3 regions of the Streptomyces sp. NPDC012474 genome follow, and region 2 is predicted to be linked to each of the others. Evidence: riboswitches for the same ligand, from Rfam matches in the RefSeq annotation. Region 2 holds a riboswitch; each other region holds the start of a gene.
What was found. Region 2 has a riboswitch for thiamine pyrophosphate ahead of thiO (glycine oxidase ThiO). Riboswitches for the same ligand answer to the same signal wherever they lie in the genome.
Positions count from the first base shown of each region.

Region 1: linked by a shared signal. The riboswitch ahead of ACFY9S_RS24155 (thiamine ABC transporter substrate-binding protein) and the one ahead of thiO (glycine oxidase ThiO) in region 2 are both predicted to bind thiamine pyrophosphate.
Region 3: linked by a shared signal. The riboswitch ahead of thiC (phosphomethylpyrimidine synthase ThiC) and the one ahead of thiO (glycine oxidase ThiO) in region 2 are both predicted to bind thiamine pyrophosphate.

Region 1 covers NZ_JBIBEP010000011.1:154,508-160,419, reverse strand. Annotated here, with positions in the region: gene ACFY9S_RS24165 (ATP-binding cassette domain-containing protein) at 1-234, opposite strand, end outside; gene ACFY9S_RS24160 (ABC transporter permease subunit) at 234-1,835, opposite strand; gene ACFY9S_RS24155 (thiamine ABC transporter substrate-binding protein) at 1,874-2,911, opposite strand; TPP riboswitch at 3,036-3,142, opposite strand; gene rlmN (23S rRNA (adenine(2503)-C(2))-methyltransferase RlmN) at 3,167-4,273, opposite strand; gene ACFY9S_RS24145 (hypothetical protein) at 4,514-4,666, shown strand; gene ACFY9S_RS24140 (hypothetical protein) at 4,897-5,361, shown strand; gene ACFY9S_RS24135 (e9imm peptide) at 5,591-5,800, opposite strand.
Region 2 covers NZ_JBIBEP010000005.1:405,536-411,447, reverse strand. Annotated here, with positions in the region: gene pknB (Stk1 family PASTA domain-containing Ser/Thr kinase) at 1-433, opposite strand, end outside; gene ACFY9S_RS14790 (thiazole synthase) at 527-1,324, opposite strand; gene thiS (sulfur carrier protein ThiS) at 1,327-1,527, opposite strand; gene thiO (glycine oxidase ThiO) at 1,524-2,693, opposite strand; TPP riboswitch at 2,691-2,802, opposite strand; gene ACFY9S_RS14775 (hypothetical protein) at 2,855-3,205, shown strand; gene ACFY9S_RS14770 (FAD-dependent oxidoreductase) at 3,238-4,479, shown strand; gene ACFY9S_RS14765 (Rv2175c family DNA-binding protein) at 4,591-4,956, shown strand; gene thiE (thiamine phosphate synthase) at 5,317-5,912, shown strand, end outside.
Region 3 covers NZ_JBIBEP010000002.1:495,964-501,875, reverse strand. Annotated here, with positions in the region: gene ACFY9S_RS07115 (metallophosphoesterase) at 1-583, shown strand, start outside; gene ACFY9S_RS07110 (hypothetical protein) at 767-1,633, shown strand; gene thiC (phosphomethylpyrimidine synthase ThiC) at 1,749-3,533, opposite strand; TPP riboswitch at 3,526-3,715, opposite strand; gene ACFY9S_RS07100 (YibE/F family protein) at 3,788-5,518, shown strand; gene ACFY9S_RS07095 (SsgA family sporulation/cell division regulator) at 5,832-5,912, opposite strand, start outside.

The sequences.
Region 1 (5,912 bases), on a different contig from region 2:
CAGCCCGACGCCCCGCTTGTGCGCGGGTACGCCCGCCTGGTCGCGACCGTCGAGCACCAGCCGCCCGGAGTCGAGGGGTTGCAGCCCTGCCACCGCCCGCAGCAGGGTCGACTTGCCGCTGCCGCTCGGGCCGAGCACGCACACGATCTCGTGCTCGGCGACCTCCAGATCGACGGCGTCCAGCACCGCCCGCCCACCGAAACGGACCGTCGCGCCCCGCAGAGCCAGCAGCATCAGAACTCCCCCGTCCGGTCCGTGCGAAGCCTCTCCAGTACCAGCAGGGCCACCGCGCACACCACCATCAGAATCGTCGAAAGGGCCATCGCCTGGCCGTAGTTGAGGTCACCGGGGCGTCCGAGCAGCCGGGCCACGGCCACCGGCAGCGTCGGCCGGTCGGGCCGTGCGATGAACACCGTCGCGCCGAACTCCCCGAGGGACACGGCGAAGGCGAACCCGGCCGCGATCAGCAGCGCCCGCCGCACGATCGGCAGGTCCACCTCCCGCCACACCCGCCAGGGCGAGGCCCCCAGCACGGAGGCCGCCTCCCGCAGCCGGACGTCCACCGCCCTCAGCACGGGCAGCATGGTCCGTACGACGAACGGCACCCCGACCAGGGCCTGCGCGAGCGGCACCAGGATCCAGGAGGACCTGAGGTCCAGCGGCGGCTCGTCGAGGGAGATCAGGAACCCGAAGCCGACGGTCACCGCCGATACCCCGAGCGGCAGCATCAGCAGCGCGTCGAAGCCGCGCACGAACCGCCCGGCGTCCCGGCGGGTGAGCGCGACCGCGGCGAGAGAGCCGATCACCACGGCGATCAGGGTGGCGGCGACGGCGTACGACAGGGAGTTGCCGATCGCCTCGATCGGCGGGACCAGGAAAACTCCGCCGTCCTCGCTGGTCAGCGCCCGGTAGTAGCCGAAGCCCGGCGCGCCCAGGGACCGCTGCACCAGGACGGCGAGCGGCAGCACGAGCAGCACGGCGACGGTGACGAGCACCCCGCCCAGCAGCGCCCACTGCCCCGCGCCACGCGGCCGGCGCGCCGTCACGGACGCGTCCACCAGCCGCAGTGCGGTCTCCCGCCGCCGCACGGTCCAGGCGTGCAGGGCGAGGATGGCGCCCACCGCGACGAACTGGATGAGGGTCAGCACGGCCGCCGTCGACAGGTCGAAGATCTCCGACGTCTGCCGGTAGATCTCCACCTCCAGGGTGGAGAAGGTGGGTCCGCCGAGGATCTGCACGACACCGAAGGAGGTGAAGGTGAACAGGAAGACCATGAGCGCGGCAGCGGCCACGGCCGGGGCGAGGGCAGGGAGCGTGACCTGCCGCCAGGCCCTCAGCGGAGACGCCCCGAGCATCCGCGCGGCCTCCTCCTGCCGCGGGTCCAGCTGCGCCCAGAGCCCGCCGACCGTCCGGACGACGACCGCGTAGTTGAAGAAGACGTGCGCGAGCAGGATCGCCCACACGGTGGTGTCCAGCCGTACGCCCCACTGCTCGTCGAGCAGCCCGCCCCGCCCGACCAGCGCCAGGAACGCCGTACCGACGACGACCGTCGGCAGCACGAAGGGCACGGTCACGACCGCCCGCAGGACCTGCTTGCCCGGGAAGTGGAAACGCGCGAAGACGTACGCGCCGGGGAGCGCGACGATCAGTGTGAGCGCGGTGGAGACGAACGCCTGCCAGGTGGTGAACCACAGCACGTGCCGGACGTCGGACTGCGCCAGTACCTCCCCGATCCGCCCGAGGTGCCAGGTCCCGTCGGCCTTCAGGCCGCGCGCGACGATCGCGGCGACGGGGTAGGCGAAGAAGACCGCGAAGAACGCGACGGGCACGGCCAGCAGGCCGGACCGAGCCGCCGCGCTCCGCCTCCGGGCGGCTACTTCAGTACGAGTGAGGTCCACGACTTGACCCACTGGTCACGGTGGTCGGCGATCTTCGCCGGGTCCATGGTCTCCGGGTCCTTCGCCTGCGGCCCGTACTTCACGAACTCCGGCGGCACCTGGACGCCCTCGCGCACCGGGTACACGAACATGTTCATCGGCATGTCCTCCTGGAACCTCTTGCCGACGAGGAAGTCGAGGAGGGCCTTGCCGCCCTTGGTGTTCTTGGCGTTGCTGAGCAGCCCCGCGTACTCGACCTGCCGGAAGCAGGTGCCCTCGGCGACCCCGGTCGGCGCCGTGCCGGGCCTGGGGTCGGCGAAGACGACCTCGGCGGGCGGCGAGGAGGCGTACGACACGACGAGCGGCCGGTCGCCCTTGGCCTTCCTGCCGCCGGCCGAGCCGGAGAACTCCTCGTTGTAGGCCTGCTCCCAGCCGTCGACGACCTTCACGCCGTTGGCCTTGAGCTTCTTCCAGTAGCCCTCCCAGCCGGAGTCGCCGTACTTCGCGGCGGTGCCGAGCAGGAAGCCGAGGCCGGGCGAGGAGGCGGAGGCGTTCTCGGTCACGAGCAGGTTCCTGTACTGCGGCTTCACCAGGTCGTCGAAGCTCTTCGGCGGCTCCAGCTTTTGGTCGGCGAAGTACTTCTTGTCGTAGTTGACACAGATGTCGCCGGTGTCGACGGGCGTGACACGGTGCTTGTCCTGGTCGACCCGGTACTCCGCCTTGATCCGGTCCGATCCCTTCGCCTCGTACGACTGGAAGAGGCCGTTGTCGAGGGCGCGGGACAGCAGGGTGTTGTCGACGCCGAAGAGGACGTCGCCCTGCGGGTTGTCCTTGGTCAGGATGGCCTTGTTCACGGCCTGCCCGGCGTCGCCGTCCTTGAGGACCCTGACCTTGTAGCCGGACTGCTTCTCGAAGGCCGCCATGACGTCCTTGGACGCGGCCCACGAGTCGTGGCTGACGAGCGTCACGGTCTTGGAGTCGCCGGATCCCTGGCCGCCGTCGGACGACCCGCACGCGGCGAGCGTGCCGGACATGCCGAGCGCGACGGCCGCCGCCGCCAGCCGCTTGATGTTGTTGCCCACTGGATTCCTCCTGGAGTGACCAGGAGAAGACGCGGCCCTGCCCGGGACCTCCGGGGTCCCGGGCAGGGCGCAACAGCTCGAGTGATGACCGATCTCCCTACCCAGAATGACCTGGGCCAGGTTCGGAGGGTCTGCGGCCGTGTGCCGCACTCTCAGCGCTGTGGCGCTCCCCTGTCGGAATATGCAGATGTTCTTATGGCGGTCAGACTACCGTTCGGTGGCCGCGAGCTGACCACACGCCCCGTCGATCTCCTGACCACGGGTGTCCCGGATCGTCACCGGCACACCATGGGCGGCGATCGCCTCCACGAACGCCTTCTCGTCCTCGGGCCGGGAGGCGGTCCATTTGGAGCCGGGTGTCGGGTTCAGCGGAATCAGGTTCACGTGCACGGGTTTGCCCTTGAGCAGCCGCCCGAGCCGGTCACCCCGCCAGGCCTGGTCGTTGATGTCCCGGATCAGCGCGTACTCGATGGACAGCCGCCGCCCCGACCTGGCGCTGTACTCGAAACCGGAGTCCAGCACCTCCCGGACCTTCCAGCGCGTGTTCACCGGCACGAGCGTGTCGCGCAGCTCGTCATCGGGGGCGTGCAGCGAGATGGCGAGGCGGCACTTGAAGCCCTCGTCGGAGAACCGGTGGATGGCCGGGACGAGCCCGACCGTCGAGACGGTGATGCCGCGCTGCGAGAGCCCCAGCCCGTCGGGCTCGGGGTCGGTGAGCCGCCGGATGGATCCGACGACCCGGTTGTAGTTGGCGAGCGGCTCACCCATGCCCATGAAGACGATGTTGCTGAGCCGCGCGGGACCGCCGGGAACCTCTCCGTCCCGCAGGGCCCGCATCCCGTCCACGATCTGATGGACGATCTCGGCGGTGGACAGGTTCCGGTCGAGGCCCGCCTGCCCGGTGGCACAGAACGGGCAGTTCATCCCGCACCCGGCCTGGGAGCTGATGCACATGGTCACCCGGTCCGGGTAGCGCATCAGCACGGACTCGACGAGCGTCCCGTCGAACAGCCGCCACAGCGTCTTGCGGGTGGTGCCCTGGTCGGTCGACAGATGCCGCACGACGGTCATCAGCTCGGGCAGCAGCGCCTCCTGCAGCCGCCCCCGGGCACCGGCCGGAATATCGGTCCACTGCTCCGGATCATGCGCGTACCGCGCGAAGTAGTGCTGCGAGAGCTGCTTGGCACGAAACGGCTTCTCCCCGACAGCGGCAACGGCCTCCTTGCGCTCGGCAGGAGTGAGATCGGCAAGATGCCGCGGCGGCTTCTTGGCTCCGCGGGGGGCGACGAATGTGAGTTCTCCGGGTGCAGGCATAACCCTCCCAGTGTCGCAGATCAACTCGGGGAGCCCAGGCCAGAGCGGGGTGGGGGTGGTCACCTGTGGGTGCCGCCCGTCGGCGTTGGTCGGCTTCGGACGGTCCAGGGACGGCCCAGGGACACCTGCTCCGGAGATGGGACGATCTCTCCGGAGGGGTGCGAGTGGACATGCTTGAGCTGATGGAGTGGCTGGCCGCGCGCGGAGTCACGACCGTCTTCAAGGTCGACGCCGGAGCGCATGGTCGAACGGAGGACGGCCTGGATGGTCATCGTCAGTGGTGGGCCGCTCGGCGAGGACTCGGTCTTCCGCTCTGACCTGGCCACGGCAGACGCCTGCCTTGACTCGTTGCTCGCGCACCTGGAGGGCAAGGGCCTGTCACCGCTCGCATGATCAGCATGACCAGTGCGGGCGTTGCCGGCGCTCGTAGCATTCGGCGAGTCGGGCATCCCGAGTGATCTCGAAAACCGGCGTGGCAGCGTTGTCACCGTGGGTCCAAATCCCACCGCCTCTGCGTGGTGAGCAGTGAGAACGGCCCCTGACCTGTGACTCCGGTCGGGGGCCGTTCTCATGCTGAGGCCCGCACACTGTGCACCCGCGTCTGACGCTTGTACCGTTCCGAAGTGGCCTGGATATCACTGCTTGCAACACTTACTGGTGGCGTGATTGCTCTGGGATCGGCACTTCTCGTGGAGCACAGAAGGGCGCGACGAGAGGCGGTGTCCGAGTGGCATAGGACACGGCGGGAGCTCTACTCAAGGTTTCTCGCGGCCCATGCCCAAGCTGGCAGCGATCTGCGGAACATTGCCGCCACGTCCGGCCTCGATGCGGGCGAGCGGTACCGGCTGACGCGGTCGGCCTACACCCACTGCTACGCATCACGCCATGAGTTGGAGCTCCTCGCGCCGCCCTCCGTCGTTCGCCCGGCTGAGGAATGCAGTCGGGCAGTGCGAATGATGCGCGATGCCGTGAGCGAGGGGGCGCGCCTTGACAGCGATGCGTTCGAGGAACTGACACGCAGGTACCTGGAACTGCGTCTGGAGACCAGAGGTGCCATGCGCTCGGACATCTCGGCGGACAACGACTGAGCTGCTTCGGGCTTTCGCCTGCGCTACGACGTTCGGCCTTGCCGAACCAAGCCAGAGGTCTCGGGGCTTTGGAGCGGGTGCGCAGGCCCTCGAATGCCCTCGGCCTGGTAGCGGCGGTACCAGGTGTAGTACGCCTGCCGGCTGATTTCGAAGTACCGGCAGGACATCGCGACATTCCCGGTGATCTCTTCGACGGTGTCAACGGTGATCGTCAGTTTTGGCCAGTCAGTTACAGGGCGAACGGCTCATAGGACAGAGCTCGGTCGACGATCTTTTCCGCCGTCAGCTGAGGATCGTGGTCCCAGAAGACGTAGTCGCTGATGTGTGGGCAGCCAAGTCCGCGCACGAGTGTCGCGATGATCTCGTCGGCTTCGGCCTCATCGACATGGTCGTCGTTCATGAGCCGCTGGATGAGGTGGATACCTTGCGCACGACTCATGTGGCGGGGCGTGTTCACGCCGCCCCGGTGCCGGGTGTCTGTCCGTACTCCGGGTAAACCGGCGCAACTGCGTCTCGAGCCTCTGTTGCAGCGATGATGCGCCGGGCCAGTC
Region 2 (5,912 bases):
CGGGCTTCATGTCACGGTGCACGAACCCGGCGCGGTGGGCGGCGCCCAGCGCGGCCAGCACCGGCTCCAGGATGTCCAGGGCGGCGCGCGGCTGCAGGGCACCGCGCTCGCGCAGCACGTCGCGCAGGGTGCAGCCCGCCACGTACTCCATCGCCAGGTACACGTACGAGCCGTCGGTGCCCTGGTCGAAGACCTGCACCACGTTCGGGTGGGCCAGCCGGGCCACCGACTTCGCCTCGCGGATGAACCGCTCGACGAACGAGGCGTCGACCGCGAGCGAGGGGTGCATCACCTTGAGCGCGAGAACCCGGTCGAGCCGGGTGTCCACGGCCCGGTAGACCGTGGCCATCCCGCCGACCGCGATCCGCGCGTCGATGCGGTACCGGCCGTCGAGCACCTGCCCGACCAAGGGGTCTTGAAGGGTCGTGTCCACGCAGGCGAGTGTACGAGCCACGACCGACAGCCCCGTCCCCCTGCCTGATTTCGCGGCGGGACTGCAGCCGACCTGTGACGTGTGTCCCGAGCCCTACCGGAAAGCGGGCCGCTCCGGGTCCAGGGCGGCCATTCCCTCCGGCGGAGACGACGCCTCCGCGAAATGCCGCCGTGGGATACGCCCGGCCCGGAACGCCAGCCGCCCCGCCTCCACCGCGTGCCGCATGGCCTCGGCCATCAGCACGGGCTCCTGCGCCCGCGTCACCGCCGAGGCGAGCATCACACCCGCACACCCCAGCTCCATCGCCAGCGCAGCGTCCGACGCCGTACCGGCACCGGCGTCCAGGATCACCGGCACGCGCGCGTGCTCGACGATCAGCTGGAAGTTGTGCGGGTTGCGGATCCCCAGACCGGAGCCGATCGGCGAACCCAGCGGCATGATCGCCGCACAGCCCGCATCCTCCAGTTTCCGCGCCAGCACCGGGTCGTCGTTGGTGTACGGCAGCACCGTGAACCCGTCGTCGACCAGCGTCTCGGCCGCCTCCAGCGTCTCGATGGGGTCGGGCAGCAGCGTGCGCTCGTCGGCGATGACCTCCAGTTTGATCAGGTCGGTGCCGAGGGCCTCGCGCGCGAGGCGGGCCGTGAGGACGGCCTCGCCGGCGGTGAAGCAGCCCGCCGTGTTGGGCAGCACCCGGATGCCAAGACGGTCGAGGACGGACAGCACCGAGCCGTGCACCGAGGCGTTCACCCGGCGCATGGCGACCGTCGTCAGCTCCGTCCCGGACGCGACCAGCGACCGCTCCAGCACGTCGAGGCTGGGCGCCCCGCCCGTGCCCATGATCAGACGGGACGTGAGGGACGTACCGCCGAGGACAAACGGATCGTCGGCCATGGTCAGCCTCCCTGGACGGCTGTGAGGACTTCCACGCGGTCTCCCTCGGAGAGGGGGGTGGCGGGCCACCGCGTGCGCGGGACGACGGTTTCGTTGAGGGCGGCGGCCACGCCCGAGGGCGAGGCCGTGAGCGACCTCACGACGGTGTCGAGAGCGGTGCCGGGCCGGACGTCCCGGGGCTCCCCGTTGACGGAGATGTTCATGCGGGCTGCTCCGTGAGTGCGGTGGTACTGAAGCGCTTCGGGGTGAAGGGCCGGGCCTCCTCCGGGAGTTCGCCTGTGGCCAGGGCGTGCGCCAGGGCGTCGCCGGTCACCGGCGTGAGCAGGACGCCGTTGCGGTAGTGCCCGGTGGCCAGCAGCAGGCCTTCCAGGCCGGTCGGGCCGAGCAGGGGCGCGTTGTCGGGGGAGCCGGGCCGCAGCCCGGCCCGGGTCTCGGTGAGCGGCAGCTCGGTGATGCCCGGCACCAGTTCGTGCGCGTCCCGCAGCAGCTCGTACACACCGCCCGCGGTCACGGTGGTGTCCCAGCCGAGCTCCTCGCTCGTGGCCCCGACGACGAGTTCGCCGCTCTCGCGCGGCACCAGGTAGACGTGGCTGCCGCGCACGACCGCGCGCACGGTACGGCTCAGGAACGGCCCGTGCCGCGGCGGCATCGTCAGCCGAACGACCTGCCCCTTCACCGGCCGCACGGGAGGCAGCACGTCCTCCGGGACACCGTCGAGCCGCCCGCTGAGGCTGCCTCCGGCGAGCACCACCTGCCCGGCGGCCGCCGCGGTCCCGTCGGCCAGAACGACACCCGTGACCCGGTCCCGTACGACGGTCAGCCGCTGCGCCCACACCCGGTGGAAGACCACGCCCGCCCGCTCGCAGGCGGCGACCAGGGCACCGGCCAGCCGCCGGGGGTCGATCTGGTGATCGCCGTCGACCCGCAGCCCGCCGCGCACGCCCGGCGCGAGCATCGGCTCCAGGCGCCGGCACTCGCGCCCGGACAGCCACTGCGACTCCAGGCCCGACTGCTGTTGCAGGGCGTGCAGTTCACGCAGATGGGCCCGGTCGTCGGCGTCCAGCGCGACGGCGAGCGTGCCGCAGCGGCGGTAGCCGAGGTCCTGGCCGGTCAGCTCGGTGAGCTCGGCGGCGAAGTCCGGGTAGCGCCGGGCGGAGGCGAGGTTCAGGCCGAGCAGGGTCTGCTCGCCGTAGTGCAGTTCCGTGACGGCGGCCAGCATGCCGGCCGCGACCTGCGCGGCCCCGCCGCCCGGCTCGGGATCGACGACGGCCGTGGCGAACCCGCGCTGCGCGGCCCGCCAGGCCGTGACCAGGCCGATGATCCCGCCCCCGACGACCAGGACGTCTGACGATGTGGACGTAGGCGACATGGGCGTCCAGCCCCTCCCTTCGCCGGCATGACCCGGATCAGGTTCGTACGGTCGGAGGCCGCCAGCCTCCCTCTCAGCCCGGTGCGTCCGGGCTCCCGCGAGTGCTTTACGTTGGCCACCCTAGCCCGATGCCCCGTGCCGCAGTAAGGGAGCCTCCGCCCATGCCCCGATCCCTCGACGGTCTCGTCCTCGCCCCGGTCGCCGACCAGGCACCGGGCCAGGTGGGCACCCGCACCCGCTTCACGTACCACGAGCGGGAGGGCGAGATCTGGGCCGAGTACGCGGGCGGCGACGTCGTACGCGGGCACCTCGTGGGTACCCGTGAAGGTGACCGGCTGGACTTCCGGTACGTCCAGCTGAAGCGGGACGGGACCACCTCCTCGGGGCACTGCGTGTCGGCGGTCGTGGAGCTGCCCGACGGGCGGGTGCGACTGGAGGAGACCTGGGAGTGGGAGTCCGGGCAGGGCAGCGGCACGAGCGTTGTGGAGCAGGTCACGGCGTATGAGGACTGACTGACAATACGTCAGGTGTCTATGGTGATCAGGTGAGCGAGCAGACGCAGGAACCAGGTTCGTCCGCGCCGCGGCGCGTCGTCGTGGCGGGTGCGGGCATGGCCGGGGTGCAGACCGCCGTCGCCCTGCGCGAGCGGGGCTTCCCCGGCGAAGTGATCCTGCTCGGCGCCGAGCCTCACCAGCCCTACGACCGGCCCCCGTTGTCCAAGGCCGTGCTGCTCGGCAAATCCGAGGGTTCCGCCTTCGACATCGACTTCGAAGCCCTCGGCGTCGAACTGCGGCTCGGCTGCGAGGTGCTGGGCCTGCGCCCGGGCGACCACGAGCTCGACACCGCGGACGGGCCCGTGCCGTACGACGTCCTGGTCGTCGCGACCGGCGCCGAACCGGTCCGGCTGCCCGGCGCGGAGGGCGTCCCCGGCGTGCATCTGCTGCGCACCCTGGACGACGCCGAGCGGCTGCGGCCGGTGCTGGCCCGGCGGCACGACATCGTGGTCGTCGGCGCGGGCTGGATCGGAGCGGAGTTCGCCACGGCCGCGCGCGAGGCGGGCTGCGCGGTGACCGTCGTGGAGGCCGCGGAACGGCCGCTCGCCGCAGCGCTGCCCGCCGAGGTCGCCACCCCGATGACCGGCTGGTACGCCGACGCGGGCGTGCTCCTGCGGACGCATGCGCGCGTGGCGAGCGTCGAGCCGGGCGCGGTACTCCTGGACGACGGATCACGGCTGCCCGCGGGCGCGGTCGTCGTCGGCATCGGGGCCCGCCCCGCGACGGCCTGGCTGGCCGGCTCCGGGATCGAGCTCGGTGCGCACGGTGAGATCGTGGCCGACGAGCATCTGCGCACGTCCGTGCCGGACGTGTACGCCGTCGGCGACTGCGCCTCCTTCCCCTCAGGACGCTACGGCGAGCGCCTGCTGGTCCACCACTGGGACAACGCCCTCCAGGGGCCGCGCACGGTCGCCGTGAACATCGTCGGCCGGGCCACGGGGGAGGCCCCGGCGGTGTACGACCCGGTGCCGTACTTCTGGTCCGAGCAGTTCGGGCGATTCGTCCAGTACGTCGGGCACCACGCGGCCGCGGACACGATCCTGTGGCGGGGCGATCCCACAGGACCGGCATGGACGGTCTGCTGGCTGCGCGGTGAGCGGCTGGTCGCGCTGCTGGCGGTGGGCCGGCCCCGGGACCTGGCGCAGGGCCGCCGCCTGATCGAGTCGGGTACCGCGATGAATCCGGTGCTGCTGGCGGATCCGGCAAGGCCCATGAAGGCGGCGACGGCCTGAGCTCGGGCGCCCTCGTGGAGCGACCCGGGCGGCGCTTCCGGGTCCGGCGCGTCCGCTCTCGTGGACCGGGTCGGCTTCCGACTGTCGGTGGCAGATGGCAGGCTGGTTTCCGTGACCGAGATTGACGCAAAGATCGATGCTCTCGTCCCCGCCTGGCTCACCCTCCCCGACATCGCCGAACAGTTCGGCGTCGAGGTGACGCGTGTGCGGCAGCTGGTCAAGGACGGCCAGCTCATCGCCGTACGCCGCGGTGAGAACCGCGCGCTGCACGTCCCCGACGCCTTCATCGACGGGGACAAGGTCGTCAAGGGCCTGTCCGGGACCCTGACGCTCCTGCGGGACGACGGCTTCACGGACGAAGAGATGCTGGAGTGGCTCTTCACCCTCGACCCCAGCCTGCCCGGCACCCCCGCGCAGGCGCTCAGCGAGAACCGCGGCACGGAGGTGAAGCGCCGCGCCCAGGCGCTCGCCGTCTGACCCGGCCTCGACCGGCCAACCGTCCGGTGCCGCGTGAGCGGGGCCGGACCTGAACGACCGCCCGAGTGGGGGCCGTGGCCCGAGGGGCCACGGCCCGGGGTGGCTCGCGCCCGTCAGGGTGGTGCACGCCGCCGTAGGCGTGGTCCGCGCCTGTCAGGGCGGTGCACGCTCCCGGAGGAGCCGCGGGGCTGCCACCGGAGACCTGGCGGGACCCGTAGGCAGGCGTAGGGTGCCCGAGGCGTTCGCGGGACAGGGCCGCTCCCGCGCCGCACGCCGCCGGCCCCCGGGGGCGCTCCCGCACGCCGCCGACGCACATGCGGGCCCACCGGCCCGCACACCACGACACCCAGGGGGACACGCATGACCGGCACCGCCACCGCCCGGGCCCGGCTCGCCGACGCCCGGGTCTACCTCTGCACCGATGCGCGCAAGCGGCAGGGCGACCTCGGGGCGTTCCTCGACGCCGTGCTGACCGGCGGGGTCGACATCGTGCAGTTGCGGGACAAGGGCATGGAGGCCGGTGAGGAGCTGGAGCACCTGGCCGTCTTCGCCGACGCCTGTGCCCGGCACGGCAAGCTGCTCGCGGTCAACGACCGGGCGGATGTCGCGCACGCCGCCGGCTCCGACGTCCTGCACCTCGGTCAGGGCGACCTCCCCGTCCCCGCGGCCCGCGCGCTCCTCGGCGACGACGTCGTCATCGGCCGCTCCACCCACGCCGAGTCCGAGGCCGCCGCGGCCGCCGTCCAGCAGGGCGTGGACTACTTCTGCACCGGCCCGTGCTGGCCGACCCCCACCAAGCCCGGCCGCCACGCGCCCGGCCTGGACCTCGTCCGGTACACCGCCGCCCTCGGCACCGACCGCCCCTGGTTCGCCATCGGCGGCATCGACCTCGGCAACCTCGACCAGGTCCTGGAGGCGGGCGCCCGGCGCGTCGTCGTCGTACGGGCGATCACCGA
Region 3 (5,912 bases), on a different contig from region 2:
CAACCACGAGCTGCTGCTGCTCGGCGCCAAGCGGTTCGGCGACACCCCCGTCAACTCCGGCGCGGGCACCGCCACCTTCCAGGCGGCGTGGCTCCTCAACGGCGGCCAGAAGACCGACATGGACCGCCTCCAGGACCACCACCTGCAGTGGATGTCGCGCCTTGACGCCATCGAGGAGGTCGACGGCCACCTGCTCGTCCACTCCGACACCACCGCCTACCTCGACTACGGCCGCTCCATCGAAGAGGTCAACGACACCGTCCGCGAGACGATCACCCGCAACGACGCGGACGAGGTCTGGGACCTGTTCCGCAAGTTCACCAAGCGGTTCTCCTTCCGCGACGAGGGCGGCGCGGACGCCGTGCGCTCCCTGCTCGATACGTACGGGGGCACCCGCATCGTTCACGGGCACAGCCCGATTCCGTATCTGCTGGGCGAGGTCGGCTCGGAGGACGACGAGGACGACCGCGACCCCGTGATCGAGGGACCGCACGTCTACGCCGACGGACTCGCCATCGCGATGGACGGTGGCGTGACCATGGCCGGAAAACTACTGGTCCAGCAACTGCCGCTGGATGCGTGAACGTTCACCGGGCAGGCGTTCCCCTTCGGAGGACCGGGCCGGTGAGGGGTCAATTTCGGTAAACCCCCTGTCACCGCATACCGTCACCGCTCTACCATCGGCTTATCCGTAGCAGGCTCCCCTCCGTTTCTGCCCGACGGCTCGTCAGCATGCCGAGCCCCAAGCCCTACGGAGCATCGGGGGATGCACATGAACAGCGTTCCGCAGCACCTGCTGAGCGAGGACCGCCAGGAATACGAGCGGATCCTCGATGAGGCGCTGCGCTCCGCACCACACCGTCCCGAACTGGCCGCTGTCGGTCAGCGGCTCAACCCCGAACAACTGCGCACCATGGCGCTGAACGCGACCGCGCTCATCACGGCGGCCGCATCGACCGAGTATCAGCACTACGTCAAGGTCCGCGACGAACTGCGACAACCGGCGTCGGCCGACTCGACGGCCGTGCGCGAGTCCGGTTCCGCCAGGCCCGGTACGGGCGCGTCGGGGCTCGCCGCCACCATGGGCGGGGTCGCCGAGACCGCCGGCGCGGGCGCCGTCGCCGTCGTCGCCGTCCTGGCGCCCGTCCTGGCCGGAACCGCCGCGGCGATCTTCCTGCTCGTCGGGTACATCCTGCGGATGCTCGACCCGGAGCAGGGATTCGCCCGCACCATGCTCACCACGGGCTGGGTGTTCGGCGCCGTGACCGCGGTCGCGATCCTCGTCGCCGCGGTGGGGCTACTGCTCACTGCCCTGCGCAACAAGCCCACGGCCGAAGGCGGACCGTACGGCGAACTGCGGGGCGAGGTGGTCCAGGCCAAGGAGGCCTGGCACGAGGCCCTGCTGGAACGCGGCATCCTGCCCTTCCTGCGGGAGGCCCTCGTCGACCCGGGCGCGGCGGCCGCACTGCACCACACGCCGTCGTCAACGCCGGTCAGCCGCATGCCGCACCTCGGCTACGGCCGCCCGGGGTTCACCAGCCCGGACGACGGCGACCGCGGCTCGCGCCCCAGCTTCAGCAGCCCGGACTACTCCAGCCCGGACTTCGGAGGGCCGGAGCACCAGCCGGAGTAACCCCCGCGTCGGGGCCCGTCCGGGCAGCGGACTCGAACGGGCGGACCCGCACGCGGACTCGAACGGGCGGACCCACAGGCCCGCGGCCCATCGGCCCCGGGCCTGCGCGGCAGGGTCAGTCCGCGATGGGCAGGTACACGCGGTTCCCGCTCGCCGCGAACTCCTTCGACTTCAGCGCCATGCCCTCCTCGATCTCGGTCCGTGTGCCGCCGTGTTCACGGCGGATATCCTGCGAGATCTTCATGCTGCAGAACTTGGGACCGCACATCGAGCAGAAGTGAGCCGTCTTGGCGGGCTCGGCGGGCAGGGTCTCGTCGTGGAACTCCCGTGCCGTGTCCGGGTCGAGGGCCAGATTGAACTGGTCCTCCCACCGGAACTCGAAGCGGGCGTCCGACAGCGCGTCGTCCCACTCCTGCGCACCCGGGTGTCCCTTGGCGAGGTCGGCTGCGTGGGCGGCGATCTTGTAGGTGATGACGCCCGTCTTGACGTCGTCACGGTTCGGCAGGCCCAGGTGCTCCTTGGGCGTGACGTAGCACAGCATCGCCGTGCCCCACCAGGCGATCATCGCGGCACCGATGCCGGAGGTGATGTGGTCGTACGCCGGTGCGACGTCCGTGGTCAGCGGGCCGAGCGTATAGAACGGAGCTTCATCGCAGATCTCCTGCTGAAGGTCGATGTTCTCCTTGATCTTGTGCATCGGGACGTGGCCCGGGCCCTCGATCATGGTCTGTACGTTGAAACGCTTCGCGATCCGGTTGAGTTCCCCGAGCGTACGCAACTCCGCGAACTGCGCCTCGTCGTTGGCGTCCGCGATCGAGCCGGGCCTGAGGCCGTCCCCGAGCGAGTACGTGACGTCGTACGCGGCGAGGATCTCGCAGAGTTCCTCGAAGTTCTCGTACAGGAACGACTCCTTGTGGTGCGCGAGGCACCAGGCAGCCATGATCGAGCCGCCGCGGGAGACGATGCCGGTCTTGCGGTTGGCGGTCAGCGGCACGTACGCCAGGCGCACGCCCGCGTGGACCGTCATGTAGTCCACGCCCTGCTCGGCCTGCTCGATGACCGTGTCCTTGTAGATCTCCCAGGTCAGTTCCTCGGCCCGGCCGTCGACCTTCTCCAGGGCCTGGTAGAGCGGCACGGTGCCGATGGGCACGGGGGAGTTGCGCAGGACCCACTCGCGCGTGGTGTGGATGTTGCGGCCGGTGGACAGGTCCATGACCGTGTCGGCGCCCCAGCGGGTCGCCCAGGTCATCTTCTCGACCTCCTCCTCGATGGAGGACGTCACAGCCGAGTTGCCGATGTTGGCGTTGACCTTCACCAGGAACCGCTTGCCGATGATCATCGGCTCGATCTCCGGGTGATTGACGTTGGCCGGCAGCACGGCCCGGCCTGCGGCGATCTCTTCACGCACGACCTCGGGTGCCACGTTCTCCCTGATGGCGACGTACTCCATCTCGGGCGTGATCTCTCCCCGGCGGGCGTACGCGAGCTGCGTGACCGCCTGCCCCTCCCTGCCGCGGCGCGGCTGACGCGGCCGACCGGGGAAGACGGCGTCCAGGTTGCGGAGGCCGCCGCGGGGCGAGGTGTGCTTGATGCCGTCGTCCTCGGGACGGACCGGGCGGCCCGCGTACTCCTCGGTGTCACCGCGAGCGATGATCCAGTTCTCGCGCAGGGGCGACAGGCCCCTGCGGACGTCGGTGTCGACGAGCGGATCGGTGTACGGGCCCGACGTGTCGTACAGGGCGACGGACTGGCCATTGGTGAGGTGCACCTGACGGACCGGCACGCGCAGGTCGGGGCGATTGCCTCCGATGTACGCCTTGTGCCAGCCGATGGACTTCCCGGCCTCCTCGGACTTCTCGTCCTCAACGGAGGCAGGCGTGCGTGCGTCCTTGTTGGTCATCAGACCTACTCCCTACGCCGGCATTACCCGGTAACAGGTTCGGCGGTCGACGCAGCGGTTTCCGTCCGGCGACGTTCCGTGTGAAACGTCACTCGACTCCGGCGATGTTTCATGTGAAACATCGCTGGGACGGAGGTCAGCGCCCTCTCAGCCCGGTGCTCCGAGCTCCCGCGTGTACAAAAGGTGCCTCCACGCTAGCGGCAATTCTGGCGCGGTGAACAGAGGGCCCCCCTCGTTCTTGCGATGATCGGTCGGTGACCACGACGCAGCGTCCCTCCCACCCACCGCCCGAGCCGCCCCACGGATCCGGCGCCGGAAACGGCAACGGCCATGGTGACGGTCATGATTCCGTCGCCGGAGGCGGGCAGGGGCAAGCCATGCGGCAGGGCCTCGGCCCCGGCCCCGGATACGGGCGTGACGGGCGTTTCAGCCCCTCGGGCCGCGGTGAGTACGGACCGAGCTTCGGTGACGGCCCGGGTGCCGGTTCGCACGGTGGTCATGACGCTCCAACGGGCGGTCCGGGTCCCGGCCACGGCCACGGCCCCGGTCGTGGGCCCGGTGGCGGCGACGGGCATGGCCACGGTGCCGGTGCCGGGAATGGCCATGGCGGAGATGACGGACACGGGCACGGTGGCGCCGACGGGAACGGTCATGGCGGAGGTGACGGGCACGGCTCCGCCCCGGGTGGCGGCCACGGGCATTCGCACAGCCACGGCCCGGCCACGCCCGTCTCCATGCATCTGCGCAAGGTCATCGCGGCGATCCTGATCCCGTTCGCCGCGGCGGTGCTGGTCGGTCTCGCCGTCCTGTGGCCGGGCGGCGCCCCGGCTCACGAGCGCACCGGCGTCGGCTTCGACCGGCAGACGCAGGATGCCACGGTCACCAAGGTGGTCGAGGTGAGCTGCAAGGAGGCCGGCGCTTCGGGCGTTCCGCCGACCGGCGACACCTCCACCGCTGAGGGTTCCTCCGCGGTGCAGCAGGAGAAGGGCACCTGCAAGCGGGCGACGATCCGGGTCGACAGCGGGGACGACAAGGGCCGTACGTTCACCGAGATCGTCCAGCCCGACCAGTCCCGCCAGCTGCAAGAGGGCCAGAAGGTCGTCGTCGCCTACGAGCCTTCGGCGCCGAAGGACCTGCAGTACTCGGTCACCGACGTCAACCGTCGGCTGCCCATGGCGCTACTCGCCGGCATCTTCGCCGTCGCCGTCGTGGTCGTCGGGCGGCTGCGGGGTGTCATGGCGTTGGTCGCACTGGCCATCAGCTTCATGGTGCTGAACTTCTTCATCCTGCCCGCGATCCTGCAGGGGTCGAACCCGCTGGTCGTGGCGGTGGTGGGCGCGAGTGCCATCATGCTCATCGCCCTCTACCTCTGTCATGGTCTGTCCGCCCGGACATCCGTGGCGGTGCTGGGCACCCTCATCTCGTTGCTGCTGATCGGCATCCTCGGCTCAGTCTTCATCGACTGGGCCGCACTCACCGGCAACACCGACGACAACACCGGTTTGATTCACGGCCTTTACCCGACGATCGACATGAGCGGTCTGCTGCTCGCCGGCATCATCATCGGCTCCCTGGGCGTGCTCGACGACGTGACGGTCACCCAGACCTCGGCGGTCTGGGAGCTGCACGAGGCCAATCCGTCGATGGGGTGGCGCGGGCTCTACCGCGCGGGCATCCGGATCGGCCGCGATCACATCGCCTCGGTCGTCAACACGCTCGTCCTCGCTTACGCGGGTGCCGCGCTGCCGCTGCTGCTGTTGTTCTCGATCGCGCAGAGCAGTGTGGGGACGGTCGCCAACAGCGAGCTGGTCGCGGAGGAGATCGTGCGCACGCTGGTCGGCTCGATCGGCCTGGTCGCCTCGGTGCCGGTCACCACGGCCCTGGCGGCGCTGGTGGTCTCGGCCGACCGGCCCGGCACGGAGCCCGCCAGGGAGGCCGCTGCGGTCCCGGCGCGCGGGGGGAGGGGCCGGCGCCGCAAGCGCTGACGCCTCTGCGCCTGTGGACGCCTGTGAAGGCCTGGGCCCCGGCGTCCGGCGCGGGGCCTGGACTCCCCGGCGCGGCGGCTGGATTCAAGGCGCGGCGCCCCGGCCCTCGGCGCGGCGGCCAGCTTCTCGGCATAGCGCCCCGGCGACCGGCGTGGCGCCCGGCTTCCGGCTCGTTGACCGCGAGCGTCTCGGCTCGACCGCCTGGGACCGCGAGAAGATCACCCGACATACGAAGATCGCAGGAAGAAGCGTTCCTTCGCAGTTCGGCGACACCCGGTGAAGCGTTACTCCACCGTGCCGCCGGGCCCATGTCTCAACCAGCGCCCTGCTCGGCGAGGATGCGGTCCAGGGCCTCGTCGAGGTGCGCGTCGAAGTCGGCGAGCGAGCCCTCCTG